DNA from 4 places in the Anaerobacillus alkaliphilus genome. Region 4 is predicted to be linked to each of the others. Evidence: riboswitches for the same ligand, from Rfam matches in the RefSeq annotation. Region 4 holds a riboswitch; each other region holds the start of a gene.
What was found. A riboswitch is a leader RNA that binds a small molecule or an ion and turns the genes downstream of it on or off. The one in region 4 is predicted to bind lysine.

Region 1 (4,221 bases), on a different contig from region 4:
GGATGACAAAAGTTACCCATATTTGAAAATTACTGCTGAAGAACATCCTAGGTTAATTACAACTAGAAATGTAAAGAAGGATAAAGGAAAGTATTTTGGTCCTTACCCTAATGCTGGGGCAGCTAGTGAGACGAAAAAACTTCTTGATCGTCTATATCCATTAAGAAAATGTAGCACCATACCCGATAGAGTATGCCTATATTATCATATTAACCAATGCCTAGGACCATGCATTCAAGAAGTGAGCGAAGCTACAAATCGTGAAATGGTTGAGGAGATCTCTCGTTTCTTGAACGGTGGTCATAAAGAAATTAAAAAAGATTTGTTTGCTAAAATGGAAAAGGCTGCTGAAGCATTAGAGTTCGAACGAGCAAAGGAATACCGTGACCAAATTCAACACATTGAGGCAGTGATGGAAAAGCAGAGGATAACAATTGCTGATGATGTTGATCGGGACGTTTTTGGCTTTGCTTACGATAAAGGCTGGATGTGTGTACAGGTCTTTTTTGTTCGTCAGGGAAAGCTAATAGAACGTGATGTTTCGCTGTTTCCAGTTTATCAAGAGCCTGATGATGAATTTTTAACATTCCTAGGACAATTCTATAGTCAAAAAGAGCACATTAAGCCCAAGGAAATATTCCTACCAAAATCAATTGATAAAGAGCTAGCTAGTGATTTTATCCAAGTTCGAACCGTTCATCCTCAAAAAGGACCCAAGAAGGACTTAATTGAACTGGCAGGTAAAAACGCAGAAGCGGCTTTAAAAGAAAAGTTCGCTTTAATTGAACGTGACGAAGCAAAAACGGTTAGGGCTATTGAAAACTTAGGGATTGCTTTAAATATTCATTCACCCCATCTAATTGAAGCCTTTGATAATTCGAACATTCAAGGTGTAGATCCAGTTTCCGCTATGGTCTCGTTTGTTGATGGAAAACCAAATCGTAAAGGATATCGAAAATATAAAGTGAAAACAGTAACAGGCCCGGATGACTATGAATCAATGAGAGAGGTTGTTAGAAGACGTTATTTAAGACAACTTAAAGAAAACCAACCATTACCTGACCTAATTGTGATTGATGGAGGTAAGGGACAAATTTCAGCTGCTCAAAGTGTTATTGAAGACGAGTTAGGTTTATCAATTCCCGTATGTGGTTTGGCAAAAGATGATAAACACCGAACGTCACAATTATTAATGGGTGATCCACCTGAAATAATCCCATTAAAAAGAGATAGTCAGGAGTTTTATTTGTTGCAACGGATCCAAGATGAAGTTCACCGTTTTGCAATTACATTTCATCGTCAAATTCGTAGCAAAACTTTGTTTACATCTGTTCTTGATGATATTGATGGAGTAGGAGAGAAACGGAAACGTACATTGTTAAAACATTTTGGATCAGTTAAGAAAATGAAAGAAGCCGAGTTAGAAGATTTTCGTAGCATAGGAATACCAGAAAAAGTAGCATTGGCTCTAATGGAAAAACTAAAAGAGTAAGATGGAGAGTTTTTCTTTCTCTCCCACATTTACAATTACTTTTTTTTCTGATAAACTACTTCTTAATTGAATATCCAATACTTCAAATGTTGAAGTGGTGGTAGAGGTGCAAAAACCAAGAGTAAATTATCGTAGGATGATGAGGTCCAGTAATGATAATTAAAAGGGGAATTTGCCGAAGTGTAACACTCGCTCACGAGTTTTATGCTGGACCTGCATTGAAGAAATGTAGGGCTGTCACACAGTCACCCCAATGATTGTGTGGAGAACTATCTCACGTGTACGGGAACATTATTTTTCGTTTCTATTGTTTTAACACATTAAAAAGTTAAAGCATCAGTGAGGGTTTTCTTCTTACTGATGCTTTTTTATATGGAAAAACTACTGAGATAGAATTGGGGAAAATATAGAAATTGAAAGGATGTTACGTATGGGGTTAGTGGTGCAAAAATTCGGTGGAACTTCAGTTGGAAGTGTAGAAAGAATCAAACATGTTGCAGGTAGAGTGATAGAAACGGTTGAAAACGGTGATCAGGTTGTCGTAGTTGTCTCTGCGATGGGTAAGTCAACTGATGAGTTAGTAAAATTGGCTAACGATATAACGGATAAGCCTAGTAAAAGAGAGATGGATATGCTACTTAGTACTGGTGAGCAAGTGACTATATCGTTATTATCAATGGCATTACAGGCGAGAGGTTATGAGGCAGTTTCATTAACTGGCTGGCAGGCAGGGATTATCACAGAAGCTTGCCATAGCAATGCTCGTATTACGAAGTTTGAGGAAGAAACAATTAAACAACATTTGGGTGCAGGGAAAATCGTTATTGTTGCTGGTTTCCAAGGTGTAACTGTAGATGATGAAATTACTACTTTAGGAAGAGGAGGATCAGATACGACAGCAGTTGCTCTCGCAGCTGGCTTACATGCTGATCGTTGTGATATCTTTACTGATGTAACAGGCGTATTTACAACAGACCCAAGAGTAGTAAAAAATGCTCGGAAATTAAGCTCAATTTCCTATGATGAAATGTTAGAATTAGCAAACCTTGGTGCAGGAGTATTACATCCTCGTGCTGTTGAGTTTGCAAAAAATTATCAGGTAAAATTAACGGTTCGTTCTAGTATGGTTGAAGAAGAAGGCACAATGATTGAGGAGGAAGTAACAGTGGAAGAGAATTTAGTTGTACGTGGTCTAGCTTTTGAAAGTAATGTGGCTAAAATATCAGTTTGTGGCATGCCAAACCAAATTGAAGGACTATCAAATTTATTTACAACACTAGCTGCAAACAATGTGAATGTGGATATTATTATCCAAAATGTCATCGCAAGTGAGAATACAAATATTTCCTTTTCAGTTCTTTCTGAGAAGTTAACTGAAACGTTAGAAGTACTTGAGCAAAATCGTGAAACATTAAAATTTCAAGAAATCTTGCACGAAACAGGACTAGCCAAAGTATCAATAGTAGGTTCAGGAATGATCTCTAATCCAGGTGTGGCTGGTCAAATGTTTAAAGCTCTTTCAGAAAAAGGGATTTTAATAAAAATGGTTAGTACATCAGAAATTAAAGTTTCTACGGTTGTAGACCAAAAAGATATGGTGTTGGCTGTCGAGACACTTCATGAAGAATTTCAATTAGATAAAGTTAAGGTTACTGTTTAGTATTACTGAGAAAACGAGCAGCATCTTGATGCTGCTCGTTTTTTACACGCTTTCATCGTACACATCCCATTTAACGTGAAAAATCAGCGTTGGATGCCCTTTTTTTTGTACTTCGTTTGTTTCTGTCATATACCCGACAATACGTTGAATTTGCTCAGCTAGAAAACCAGCTTCTAGAGGTCGATGTATTTGTTTTTTTTGCCCAAATAAGCTAGACGTTAACTCAAAGGTTAATTCTGATTTTTTTTCTTTTAACAGTGTTAACTCTCCCCAACCTGCTCGTTGGAAGAAACCAATAATTTCTTCAATGGAGTTAACCGGATATTTTCTTGCAAGTGATTTCCCCGACCAATATAAAATAATATTATGCTCTTTTCCAAGAAGATCTGGTAGAACATCTTCTCTTAATAAATCGTAGCCAAACAAAGGAATTTGCAGTTCTGTTTCATCTATGGTTGTTGTCTTTTTTTGACCAAAGATCATCATCCGTCCCCCAATTTTTTTGTGTAAGTCATGTAGAATTTTAGTATGGCTCTAAGTTCAAACTTATAAATCATTGATTTCTACAATTAACTTTTACTCTATAAAGTATTATACTTCTTTTATTGTGAATTCACTATATGCTATTTCTAAATCTGTGGTATACTAAGTCCCGAACAAAATTCGGAGGTAAAGATGATGAATTTATCTAAAGGTAAGTTTTTAACCCCGTTTCGCATTATTATTATCTCATATATTGTAGCAATGTTTTTATTTAGTTTGTTGCTATATTTACCCATTTCAAGCTTACCTGGTGTAAACGTGACATATCCGGAAGCCTTGTTTACTTCCGTTAGTGCAGTAAGTGTAACTGGACTAACAGTTGTGAATGTTTCCGAAACGTTCAGCTACATAGGTATTATTTTTTTGGCAATAGCTATTCAATTAGGCGGAATTGGAATTATGACCTTAGGGACATTTGTTTGGATGATCTTTGGTAGAAAAATCATTCTTTCTCAAAGAATGCTTATCATGGTTGACCAAAATCAAAATAATTTCTCGGGTCTTGTGAACTTAATGCGTGGGATAC
Region 2 (4,221 bases), on a different contig from region 4:
TGCCATAATACAAGTAAATAGTTTTTTCATGCTGTACCTCCATCTCGTTGTTCTTATCTATCATAACGAAATGAAGGGAACAGTTTCATTAGGAGATTAATAGAGTAATAGCCAATTATTACCCCTCTTATTATATTGATATAACTACAAGAGAACATAATAAAAGGATAACACAACTAACTTATGTTATCCTCAACTAAAAATACTATTTCGACAAACCTTTACCACTTAGCTGTAGGTCCAATTGGACAATATCTTTATATGTCTCTCTTTTTACAACTAGAGTAGGATCACCGTTCTCTACGAAAACAACTGCCGGTCTCGGTATCCGATTATAGTTATTTGACATTGAATATCCGTACGCACCAGTACAAGAAACTGCCAACAAATCACCATGTTTCGCAAACGGTAAAGCGATATCCCAAATTAACATATCCCCACTTTCACAACACTTTCCTGCAATTGAGTATGTTTCTTGGCTGCTTTCGTTACTACGATTAGCAATCATCGCCTCGTACTTAGCTTGATAAAGCGCTGGTCGAAGGTTATCTGTCATCCCACCATCAACTGATAAGTAGTGCCGTACTTCAGGTATTTCTTTTTCTGAGCCAATTGTATATAGTGTCGTGCCAGCATCACCAACGAGGGAACGGCCCGGTTCAATCCAAATTTCGGGAATATCAATACCTAACTTAGCTGATTGTTCTTCTACTGCATCAATTGTTGCATCGATATATTGTGAAACCGGAAGTGGTGTATCACCTTCTATATAACGAATACCAAAACCCCCACCTAAGTTTACTACCTTTGGAACGTAGTTCAACTTAGTTTTCCATTCAGCTAAGTAAGAAAATATCTTTTCGACTGCCATCGTAAAACCCGTTGTTTCAAAGATTTGAGATCCGATATGACAATGTAAACCAAGCATTTCAAACGCGTCATCATCACTAACCCTGACAATTGCTTCTTCAGCTTGCCCACTAATTAAGTCGAAACCAAATTTAGAGTCTTCTTGCCCTGTTGAAATATAGTCATGAGTATGTGCCTCAACACCTGGAGTAATTCTCAGTAATACGGAAACTGTTTTTTGATACTTTTTGGCGGCTTCTCGTAAGAGTTCAATCTCATAAAAATTATCAACGACAAAGCAACCAATCCCTGCTTCAACGGCCATTTCAATTTCAAAAACACTCTTATTATTGCCGTGAAAATGAATTTTTTCTACTGGAAATCCTGCTACTAAAGCTGTGTGTAACTCGCCACCAGAAACGACATCTAAACTTAGATCTAGTTCCTTAGCTAACTGAACCATTGCCACACAACTAAAAGCTTTACTTGCATATGCAACTTGCGCTTTAATTCCACGTTTTTTAAAAGCCTGTAAAAAGCTGTTTGCTCTTTCCCTAATTAAAGCTACATCATAGACATATAATGGGGTACCAAACTGTTCTCTTAATTGAACAGTATCAACTCCACCTATTTCTAAATGTCCTAAGTCATTACTTCTACTCGTGCCATGTTTGTACATTCACTAAACTCCTCTCATATGTGAATGTTGAATTTAAAATATAATTGAACCTTAAATTCAAAATTCGATTTCTTTATTTCCAAGTTAGCATATCTTATACATACAAAAAGGCGGAAATGTAAGTTACATTTTCCGCCTTATATAAGCATATACGTAACCTCAAAATTAAAAGTAGTCCTCCACTGCTACACAGTGACAGTTCGTTATTTATTCAACAACGACCCAGCAAGAATATGGGGGAACACATTCTCACTTCGGCAAATTGACCTTTCTAACTGCTTCAACACTTCCCAAGCTCCACAGTTTACTCATTCGTTTTGCGCCTCTACCCCATTAAACAATGAGGAATTATTAAATTATCATAATAAAATTAATTACGTTATACTTTAACACAAAACTCACGCAATCGCAATATGTTAGTTCGCGGATTGTTTATGAGGGTTTTGAGGGTTAACAATTTGTGGTCTTTTCCTTTTTAATGGCACAGCAAGCCTGAATACAATATCTGCTAGAGCTCGTGGGTAGAAAGGAATAAATGGCCACATATATGGTGTATTCATCGGTTTTATTGAAACCATGAATAGTAATAGAACTGTACAACCAATCATAAAGCCTGGTACTTTAAAGAGAAATACAGCTAATAGTAAAGCTATTCGGGACAACTTAAGCGCAATCCCTAACTCATAACTCGGTGTAGCAAACGTTCCAATGGCTCCTAAGGCAACATAGAGAATTACTTCAGGGATAAATAGACCAACATTTATGGCTATCTCACCTATTAGCAGAGCGGCAACTAAACCAAGCGCTGTCGCAAGAGGTGATGGGGTATGAATGGCCGCCATCCTCAGAAGTTCTATCCCCACTTCAGCAATTACAATTTGCGCAAATACGGGTACATTCGTTGTTTCATCGGGTCCAATAAACTCTAAAGCTTGTGGTAATAGAGCAGGCTCCATAACCATTAATAACCATAAAGGTAAGATTAGTAGGGCAAAAATCATCCCAAAATAACGGACCCATCGTAAAAACGTACCTACTATTGGCGCTTGACGGAATTCCTCCGCGTGCTGAACGTGGTGGAAAAATGTTGTTGGTAAGATAATTACACTAGGAGAAGTATCAACATAGACAACTACATGCCCCTCAAGGAGATGGCTAGCAGTTACATCGGGTCTTTCTGTATAACGAACTAATGGAAAGGGATTTAGGCCTTGTTTTACAATGAATTCCTCAACAACTTTATCTGCCATAGATATCCCATCTATATCAATGGCCTCTAATTCTTTTTTTACTTGATCAACATAGGTATGATCAGCGACATCCTTTATGTACGCAACACAAATATCTGTTTTGGAACGAGTCCCGACCTGAAGAATTTCATGCCGTAAGCGTTCATCTTTAATTCTTCGTCTTGTTAATGCTGTATTTACAATTAAATTTTCTGTAAAGCCGTCTCTTGCCCCACGAACAACCCGCTCAGTATCAGGTTCATCTGGACCTCTCCCTGGATAACTCCTCACATCTACAAGGATTGCCTCTGACTCATCTTCCATTAAGATAATAATTAGTCCTGCTAACAATTGGTCAGATGCTTCATCTAATGTCTTTACCTTCTGAACTTGCACATGAGATAAACTGTTTTCTATTTTATCTTTGAGTCGAGTCTTCTGTTTTTCTTCGGCATTTAAAAACATGAGATCTTTTAGCATCATAATGACAAACTGGCTATCAACTAATCCATTTAGAAAGTAAATTTGTATATCCCTTTCTAAAACTGTCATTTTTCTTACACCAATATCAAACGTAGTCCCGATGCCTAATCTTTCTTTTAAGTATTTTTCATTTTCGACCAGTTTAACAGATACAGCTTGCTTTGTTTTTTCTACTTTATTTTCTTCAACGATTTCATTAGACACTGTTACTCGCTCCTTTCTAAAATTAATTCAACAGCTTTTTTAGTTATTGGCGCTCCTTTCTCCACTTCATCTTTCCCTGCCATCTTCCCAATATCCCCAATACCTACAATAAAAGGAATCGATAACTGGTCTAGAATGTAGACTGTGTCACCATTAATTCTTCCTAACTCAATATCTGGCAGACCATATTTATCAACCCCATATTCAGTCAAATGGCCATTACGATCAATACTTACGTCCACCCTTGTCCATTCACTGTGATGAGTTCTCGAGGCTACAGCAATTGCACCAATAATATTTAAATCATTATGCGTTGCCACATAGCGCATCGCTTCTTCTCCTGGACCTTCCTCTGTAAAACCACAATCATCGAACATAACTAAAATGGGATCATGAGGCGTTTTTTTTATTAACTTAACAAGTTCTTCACCTGATAATCGACTAGGATTTCCCCATGAACTTGAAATGCAACGACCGCCAATTTCCTTTGCAACAACTTCAACGGCTTGTTTGGCAGACTCGTCACCATCGGTAATTAATATGACTCTTTTTTTAGGTTCCATGGTTTCATCCTTTCGGTTTAAAGAATACTGCTACTAAAAATCCAAAGAGAATAGCTGATGATATACCCGCTGATGTCACTTCAAATATCCCCATACCAATCCCTAAAAATCCTGATCTTTGAGCTTCTGCCATTGCCCCATGCACAAGAGAATGGCCAAAACTGGTGATAGGTACAATTGCTCCAGCACCCGCAAAGTCAATAAGGCGGTCGTA
Region 3 (4,221 bases), on a different contig from region 4:
AATTGAAGGGGGAGATTGGCCTTCATCAGTTGCAGATCTAGTCAAGCTTGAAGGGCGAATAGGGATTGCACCGAGCGAGACGATTGAGGAAGTCCAGGCGGAGTTGGCTGAGTGGTTAGAAAGGTTAGGGGCAATAGATGAGTGGTTTATTGATCACCCTGTTGTGCTTGAATGGTACGGAGCTCAGTGGTTGCCCGGTTCAATAGATCTTGACCATCCGTTGATGAAAATAGTAGAAGAGAAGTTTTTCGACGTTACAGGGATAAACGCAACGGTGGAAGCTTCTCCTTGGGGAACGGACGGTGGACTTTTAACGCAAGTAGGTGACACACCTTCAATTGTATTTGGCCCAGGAAAATCAAGTATGGCCCATTTTCCTAATGAGTATATAGAATTAGATGAAATTTTTAAAGCAGCTGAAATTATTGCGCTTACTGTTATTGAGTGGTGTGGTTTGGATGATCGTGACTGAATATAGAGGGCTGTTGTTAGGGATCTAGTCAAAAGCCCTTTTATCTTGTACAAGATGAATGCCCGCTGCCTAATGCATAGGATGATGTAGGCCTAGAAGAAAGGGAGTGCATCATTTGTATCCAAACTATGAACATTTACATTATGGGTATGACTCAAATGAACTAATGGGACATAGCCAATATCAGCAACAAGACGAAAGATTATTAAATCCGTTATTTAATTATTTATTTCCAGGGCAAGGTACAGGACAAATGGGTCAACAGTGGTGGCAGCAACCTAGCCAACCTTGGGGACAACAACCTGGCCAACAGTGGGGACCGCCATGGGGACAACAACCTGGTCAACAATGGGGACCGCCATGGGGACAACAACCTGGTCAACAATGGGGACCACCATGGGGTCAACCGCCAGGTCAACAATGGGGACCACCAGGACCGCCGCCAGGACCACCACCAGGACCAGGTCAGCAAGATGGACCACCAACGACACCACCACCGTCATTTACACCACAACAACAAACACAGCAAGTAGGGGTGTTCGCTGTTGATCCGGGAGCAATTAGAAGATGTTTACGACGTTTTACGTATGTTTGGTTAACGAACCGACAACAATTCTGGTTCTACCCGACGTTTGTAGGTAGAAGATCTATCGCAGGTTACCGTTGGACTGGATTTAGATGGGTATACTTCGGAACTGACTTAGAAGCAATTCAGTCGTTCCAGTGCACGTAAGAGTAGTAGGAAAAAGATAATTACGGTAGCGTAATTATCTTTTTTCATTGTTAATGCTATAATGGTTAAAACTGAATGAAAGTGAGGGAGTACTATGACTGAACAAGAGAAATTACCGCCAAAAACATGTGAAATCGACCGATTGGTTACAGGTGCAGCCGATATCGAAAAGATTATAAGTGGTCAAAAAAGGGCAGTGAGAAGGAATGGCCGTTACGCAGATCCAGGGGAGATCATGGTCTTACATAACCACTCGTTTAAAGTAGATAAGGTCTATCGCCAAACTCTTGGGGACTTAACTGATGAAATGGCTCAGGATGAGGGCTATCCAACATTAGAAGAATATAAAAATGCGATTTTATCCATACACAAGGGAATGCCATGGGTACCAAATATGAAAGTGTGGGTGCATGAGTTTAGTCCTGTAGGTGAGTAGATGATTTGAAGGAAGCTGTTTTTTGACTGCAATGCAGCGGTTGAAAAATTAGCGGTCATACGTTCCGCTATTTAGTGGAAAAATGCCCTTTTTTGAGTTTCGCGGCCACCAGTTCCGTTAATTGGCCATTTTTCAGGTCAAAAAGAGCCCATAACAGCAAAATAACGGAACGCCTACGGTAAAACATCATTAGAAAATGTCCTTCAATACATAAATAAACCCTCCCACTAGTAGGAGGGTTTATTCATTATAAAGCTGGAGATAATAATTTTGCTTTTAATGCGGCTGAAACTGTCATGTTTTCAACTTCCGTCAGTGGTACTAATGGTAAGCGAACTGAACCTACGTTTTGACCAATCATACCTAGAGCAGCTTTTACAGGCGTTGGATTTGGAGCAATAAATAATGATTTCATAATTGGTAATAGCTGTCTGTGTAGAGTGGCAGCAGTTTTTGTATCACCATTATGAAATGCGTTCATCATGTCCTGCATTTCGTTTCCAATCACATGAGAGGCAACGGATACTACACCGTGTCCGCCGATTGCTAACACTGGTAGTGTTAAACTGTCATCCCCGCTATAAAGTAAGAAATCCTCTGGCGTATTTTCAATAATGTTCGCCATTGCATCAAGATCTCCGCTTGCTTCCTTTATACAAACAATATTTTCAATTTGTGATAAACGAACAATCGTATCTAACTGCATATTAACAACGCTACGACCAGGGATGTTATAAAGCATAACTGGTAGCTTAGTTGTTTCTGCAATTGTTTTAAAATGTTGATAAAGCCCTTCTTGACTTGGTTTATTATAATATGGTGCTACAAGCATAATTCCGTCAACACCAGCTTGGCTTGCGATTTGAGTTAATTCAATGGAAGATGCCGTACTATTCGTTCCTGTACCTGCAATAACAGATACACGTCCAGCAACAACCTCGACAACAAACTTAAACAAATCTGCTTTTTCGCTCGTTGTGAGAGTAGGTGATTCACCTGTTGTTCCGGCAACGACGATTCCATCAGTTCCATTTGCGATTAAGTGGTTTAGTAATGATTGTGTTGCTTCAAAATCAATTTTTCCTTCTTGGTCAAATGGTGTAACCATTGCCGTTAATAATTGTCCAAAATTCATGGAACACACCTCTATTCAGTAGTTTTTCGCCCTTCTTCATTATAAAAGACGAGTTAAGTTCTTGAATAGAGCTAAATTACAAGATCACCGATAAAAAGACAAAAAGCAACAACGAGGGAATCGTTGTTGCTAGAAAGGTAACGTCTCGGTTACTCCAGCGTAAGATAGCCCTCCATATAGCGTCGCCACTATACGACAGTCCTGGATTTGTTCAATCGCAGGCCCAGTAACTAATTTATGAGTCACTAGTTACTTCGGCAAATTCCCCTTTCGAAATCCGTCAACAGAGCTCATTCTCCTCAGAATATGTACTAATGGTCATTGCGCCTCTATCACTTCAATGTAAATTAAAGTAAGAAATAATATGAACTTTCATCAAAGATATCAAATTGTCAGCGTTTTTGCAATAAAAACGACAAAAAAAGTGGGAGATGATAAATTTGTCAGTAATTTATCTTTTAGAGTGCAAGTAATTTGTCTAGGTCTTATCACCCAATATATCAAAAATTTTCATATTTTTCGATAGAAAGTGACAAAAACCATTTAATTGATTGGGGTTTCAGTTTAATATTAGGTAAGCGCAAAAAGAAATGAGGGAAAGAAATGCGTTTAATTACTGTTGACAAAATAACGCCGGGAATTAAACTAGGAAAAACGATATATAACGAGAAAGGGAAAGTCCTGCTAGCAGCTGGAACAGAACTGTCAGAAGGCTTAATCCGCAGACTCAAGAAATATAACATTTTTACTATTTACATAGAAGATGAACTATCTGAGGGAATTGAAATTGTTGAAGCCATACCTGAAGAGTTACGGTTAGAAGCTGTCAATTTGATTACTGAGGGTCTTCACACGATTGCTGATTTAGCAACCTCAAAGGTTAAAGGTATGATGAAGTCAGAACGTACGATTAGAAGTTTTCAAAAGATTTTTAAAGACATATTGCATTGTTTATCTGATAATCGAACAGCGTTAAATTTACTAGCTACTACAAAAATACATGAAAATTATTTGTACATGCATAGTGTGAATGTGACTATTTACTCATGTCAGCTAGCGATTGCTAATGGGTTACCATTAAAAAACATCGAAGAAATTGGCATAGGAGCGATGTTGCATGATCTAGGAAAAGTATACGTTTCGCCGGAGATACTTAATAAACCAGGTTCATTAACCCAAAGTGAATTTGAACATATGAAAACACATTGTTCGTTAGGGTTTGAAGTATTAAGAAAACTTCATGAAATACCGCTTCCTGTTGCGCATTGCGCTTTTCAACATCATGAAAGAATTGATGGTACCGGATATCCACGCAATTTAAAAGGGAATGAAATTCATAAGTATGCAAAGATTATAAGTGTTGCTGATGTGTTTGACGCTGTAACTAGCCATCGAGTTTATCGACCGCCTATATTGCCACATAAAGCGCTAGAATTGCTTTATGC
Region 4 (4,221 bases):
AACTTACCTATGCTCCTTTTAACGCAGGGAACAGTTTTTTCAGTACTATTACGACAGCAACAAATGTCACTGCTGCTGCTAGGAAACCAACAATTGCACTTCCTGTTAAGCCAAGTGCTAAATAACCAACAATCGAGATACCAGCGATGATTAACGCATATGGTAGCTGTGTCATGACGTGGTCAATATGATGACTTCCTGCCCCTGTCGACGAAAGAATTGTTGTATCTGAAATTGGCGAGCAATGGTCACCAAAGATTGAACCTGCAAGTACTGCTGCTAATACCGGAAGCATTAGCGATACATCAGTCGCAGCAGCAATATCTCCAGCGATCGGTAACATAATCCCAAATGTTCCCCAGCTTGTTCCTGTAGAAAATGCCATAAAGCCTGCGATGATGAATAAGATTACCGGTAAATACGCTAGGTTTAAGTTAGTTTCTTGAACTAGGCTAGCTAAATATGTTCCTGTGCCAAGATCTTTAATGATCGAGATAATTGTCCAAGCAAAAATCAAAATATAAATAGCTGGTAGCATTGACTTAATTCCTGCCCATAATCCTAAGCCAATTTTCGTTGCTTCGACTTTTCGTGTGAAGCTTAACGCTAAGGTAATAGCTAAACTTACTAGTCCACCATAAAGAAGTGCAGCAGCTACATCTGTATTTTCAAAGATCGCCAAAATTGATGTATCACCTTCAGCTCCTTCAATACCAGTTGTAATCATAAAGAACACTGTTGCAACAATTAATGTTACGATTGGCCATATTAGATCGCCAACTTTACCAGAAGTCGCTGGTACATCTCCTTGGTCTCCTGGAGGTGTTCCTTTACTTGTATCGACTACGGCACCTGTTTCAATCGCACGTTGTTCATGAACACGCATTTGGCCGATGTCTAATTTAAAGTAGATTACAGCAATAACCATCAATACTGCAAAAATTGCGTAAAAGTTCATTGGTGCAATTAAGACAAACGCAGTCAGTGCTTCCCATTGCGTTACGCTATGAGAAACAAGAATTCCTCCGATAATGGTAATGATATACGCACCCCAGCTTGATACTGGCGCAATTACGCACATTGGCGCGGCAGTCGAGTCTACTAGGTAAGCTAATTTCGCTCTAGAGACACGGTGACGATCTGTTAACGGACGTCCGACGTTCCCAACTGTTAAGCTATTAAAATAGTCATCTATAAAGATAATAATCCCTAGTAATACCGTAACAATTTGTGCTCCTACTCTCGTTTTCACTCGGCTCATTGCCCATTCACCGAACGCTCGACTACCACCAGTAACCGCGATTAAAGATGCAATCATACCTAGCAGTAATAAGAAAAATAAAATGTATAATTCCCATGAATTAATTGCACCTTCATCAATAAAAATTCCATAAACGATAGAAAAAATTTGTTGGATACTGTCTATAAAGACATTTCCATTTCCATAGTTAATCATAAATGCTCCCACTACAATTCCAACACCAAGTGACAGCAACACACGACGTGTTAACATTACCATCACTAACGCTAAAATTGGTGGAATTAAACTAAAAATTGTTCCTTCCATTTTGCTTCCTCCTATTATTCTGATTTTAATGTACACAAAAAGGCAGCAATAGAGAACCTACTGCTACCTTTAAAAGTAAACAATATCCCTCAACTTGGTTAGTAGTCCTCCACAATCTATTGGGCAAACAGATTGTGACAGTGCGACACTTCTTCAATGTCACCCCAGCAATAATTCCTTTGACAAAGTCATTATCACTTCGGCAAAACTTCCTTTCAAAAGCCTTCACAGTTGTCATCCTCAAGCAATCTACTGATAAGTTTTGCGCCTCTACCTCACCTGTTGATGAGGTATTAAATATTTAGTTTTAACTAGTTAATTATATCAACAGTACGTATTAAACATCAACAAAAAAATATTGCTAGTTCTGACAAAAGTAGTAACATATATTAGTTGTTGTTTAGACTATCGCTTAAGTCTTGTGGATTTATAATTGCAGGCATTGGCATACTGCTGTCACTACCACCAGCATGGAAAAATTGTGGAACATCGCCTTGGATGTACATATACCCTACAGGTATGAGTGTTTGGACAACTTCAGTTTCTGTCGCAAAAGGAATAACGACTCGAACGTCTACTGTTATCTCAATTGATAAGTTAATCCATACATTATTAATACCTACAGGCACAATTTCATCACGTATAAATGACTTTACATCACCGATCGCGGTTAACCTAACCGGTACCTTTGGTCCAAGGTGAGCAAGTAAAGCATTATTCGTAGCCTGGCCAAGAGGAATCATATGAATGATCCCTTGTTCCTGATATCCATTCTCTTGTTCAATTTCAATTCCATCTGGTATAGCTAAATTTTTGACATTTCCCCTTGCCACATCATTTAGATATCTCTGTACATTTAATGTTGTTTCCTGCAACACACGGCTTACAACAATTGGATTAACCGTATATACCCTTCCATTGCCAGCAGGATTAATATCAATTACATTTTCTAAATCCGAATTCTCAAGTGTCTTTTTCCTCACAGCCTCATTAATCGCAGTAGTTGCAATCCGCTGTGTTTCCGTTTTGGCGATTTCAATCAAGGTTGGACGAATTCCTTTCTCAACTACGACAAGACCTTGGGCGGTCATAATTATAAAAATAATAAATGAGATCAGTAATACATAACGAAATGGAAGCGGACCTTTCATTGGTCGGTATTTTCTTCTTCTCTTAAGCATAAGTAAAATCCCCCTTCACATACTTCATGTGTATGCAAAGAGGGACAAAATAATAATCTTTATGAGACTACCTTTTTTCATATATTTGAAACTCATACTGATACGGATTTTTTTCATCAGCTTCATGCTTTTCAGTTGAAACTAATTGCCATCCATCATTAAGCTCTGGAAAAAAGGCATCACCTTCAAAACTTTTATGAATACGTGTTAAGTAGACTTTGTTTGCATGAGGTAATAATTGACGATAAACCTCTGCTCCCCCAATGATAAAGAGTTCCTGACCTTTTTCAAAGTCAAATACTTCTTCAACTGAATGAATGACGTCACATCCTTCAACCTCAAACTGTTGATCTCGAGTCAGGATAATATTTTTTCGATTAGGTAGTGGCTTACCTATTGACTCAAACGTTTTTCTCCCCATCACAACCGCATGCCCAGTTGTTGTCTTTTTAAAGTAGGCTAGGTCAGCTGGTAAATGCCAAGGCATGACGTTGTCTGAGCCTATCACGTTATTTTCCCCTGCGGCAACAATCAGTGAAATCATACTGATACCTGCCCTTTTATGTGAGGATGTGCATCGTAATCGACCAATTCAAAATCCTCGTAAGTGAAATCAAATACAGAAGTCACATTAGAGTTTAACTTCATTTTTGGTAATGGCTTAGGTTCACGAGTCATCTGTAGCTTTACTTGTTCCACATGGTTAGAATAGATATGTACATCACCAAAAGTGTGAACAAACTCACCTGGCTCTAGATCACATACCTGAGCAATCATCATCGTAAGTAACGCATAAGAAGCTATGTTAAACGGAACTCCAAGGAACACATCAGCACTTCTTTGATAAAGCTGACAAGATAACTTCCCATCATTCACGTAAAATTGAAACATACAATGACAAGGAGCTAAAGCCATGTCTTTTAGTTCACCTACGTTCCAGGCATTCACAATTAATCTTCTTGAGTCAGGATTTCGTTTGATCTCTTCAATAACACTAGAAATTTGATCAATCGTTTGACCATTTGGTGCTGTCCATGAGCGCCATTGCTTGCCATAAACAGGGCCGAGATCACCATTTTCATCTGCCCATTCATTCCATATTCTCACATTGTGTTCTTTTAGGTAGCTAATATTCGTATCACCCTTTAAAAACCACAGTAGCTCGTGAATAATTGCTTTCAAAGAAAGCTTTTTGGTCGTTAATAATGGAAAACCTTCAGCTAAACTTGTTCGCATTTGATAACCAAAAACACTAATTGTTCCTGTTCCTGTACGGTCTGTTTTCACTGATCCATTTTCCAGGATATGTTGACATAAGTTTAAATACTGTCGATCCATCAAAAGCATCCTTTCCCTAATTAAAATAAGAAATGTAGAACGGTATTAGATTTCTAAACACTCTAATAACCATTCTACATTCGTAATCCTCTATTGTTCAACTCCTAAGCGTGCTTCACATTCAATAATTGCTAT

Region 1: another riboswitch for lysine. It lies ahead of DS745_RS19210 (aspartate kinase); the one in region 4 lies ahead of DS745_RS09995 (Na+/H+ antiporter NhaC family protein).
Region 2: another riboswitch for lysine. It lies ahead of lysA (diaminopimelate decarboxylase); the one in region 4 lies ahead of DS745_RS09995 (Na+/H+ antiporter NhaC family protein).
Region 3: another riboswitch for lysine. It lies ahead of dapA (4-hydroxy-tetrahydrodipicolinate synthase); the one in region 4 lies ahead of DS745_RS09995 (Na+/H+ antiporter NhaC family protein).

What each region holds. Positions count from the first base shown of each region.
Region 1 covers NZ_QOUX01000046.1:818,116-822,336, reverse strand. The annotation lists gene uvrC (excinuclease ABC subunit UvrC) at 1-1,492, shown strand, start outside; lysine riboswitch at 1,586-1,772, shown strand; gene DS745_RS19210 (aspartate kinase) at 1,923-3,152, shown strand; gene DS745_RS19205 (YslB family protein) at 3,195-3,635, opposite strand; gene DS745_RS19200 (TrkH family potassium uptake protein) at 3,831-4,221, shown strand, end outside.
Region 2 covers NZ_QOUX01000001.1:34,473-38,693, reverse strand. The annotation lists gene DS745_RS00215 (LysM peptidoglycan-binding domain-containing protein) at 1-30, opposite strand, end outside; gene lysA (diaminopimelate decarboxylase) at 206-1,528, opposite strand; lysine riboswitch at 1,693-1,864, opposite strand; gene DS745_RS00205 (spore germination protein) at 1,945-3,444, opposite strand; gene spoVAEA (stage V sporulation protein SpoVABEA) at 3,447-4,007, opposite strand; gene spoVAE (stage V sporulation protein AE) at 4,012-4,221, opposite strand, start outside.
Region 3 covers NZ_QOUX01000047.1:618,997-623,217, reverse strand. The annotation lists gene DS745_RS23450 (peptidase) at 1-472, shown strand, start outside; gene DS745_RS23445 (hypothetical protein) at 726-1,205, shown strand; gene DS745_RS23440 (ASCH domain-containing protein) at 1,300-1,641, shown strand; gene dapA (4-hydroxy-tetrahydrodipicolinate synthase) at 1,889-2,776, opposite strand; lysine riboswitch at 2,934-3,116, opposite strand; gene DS745_RS23430 (HD-GYP domain-containing protein) at 3,380-4,221, shown strand, end outside.
Region 4 covers NZ_QOUX01000032.1:225,151-229,371, reverse strand. The annotation lists gene DS745_RS09995 (Na+/H+ antiporter NhaC family protein) at 8-1,567, opposite strand; lysine riboswitch at 1,662-1,848, opposite strand; gene yunB (sporulation protein YunB) at 1,957-2,748, opposite strand; gene DS745_RS09985 (dihydrofolate reductase) at 2,816-3,292, opposite strand; gene DS745_RS09980 (thymidylate synthase) at 3,289-4,086, opposite strand; gene DS745_RS09975 (HD-GYP domain-containing protein) at 4,177-4,221, opposite strand, start outside.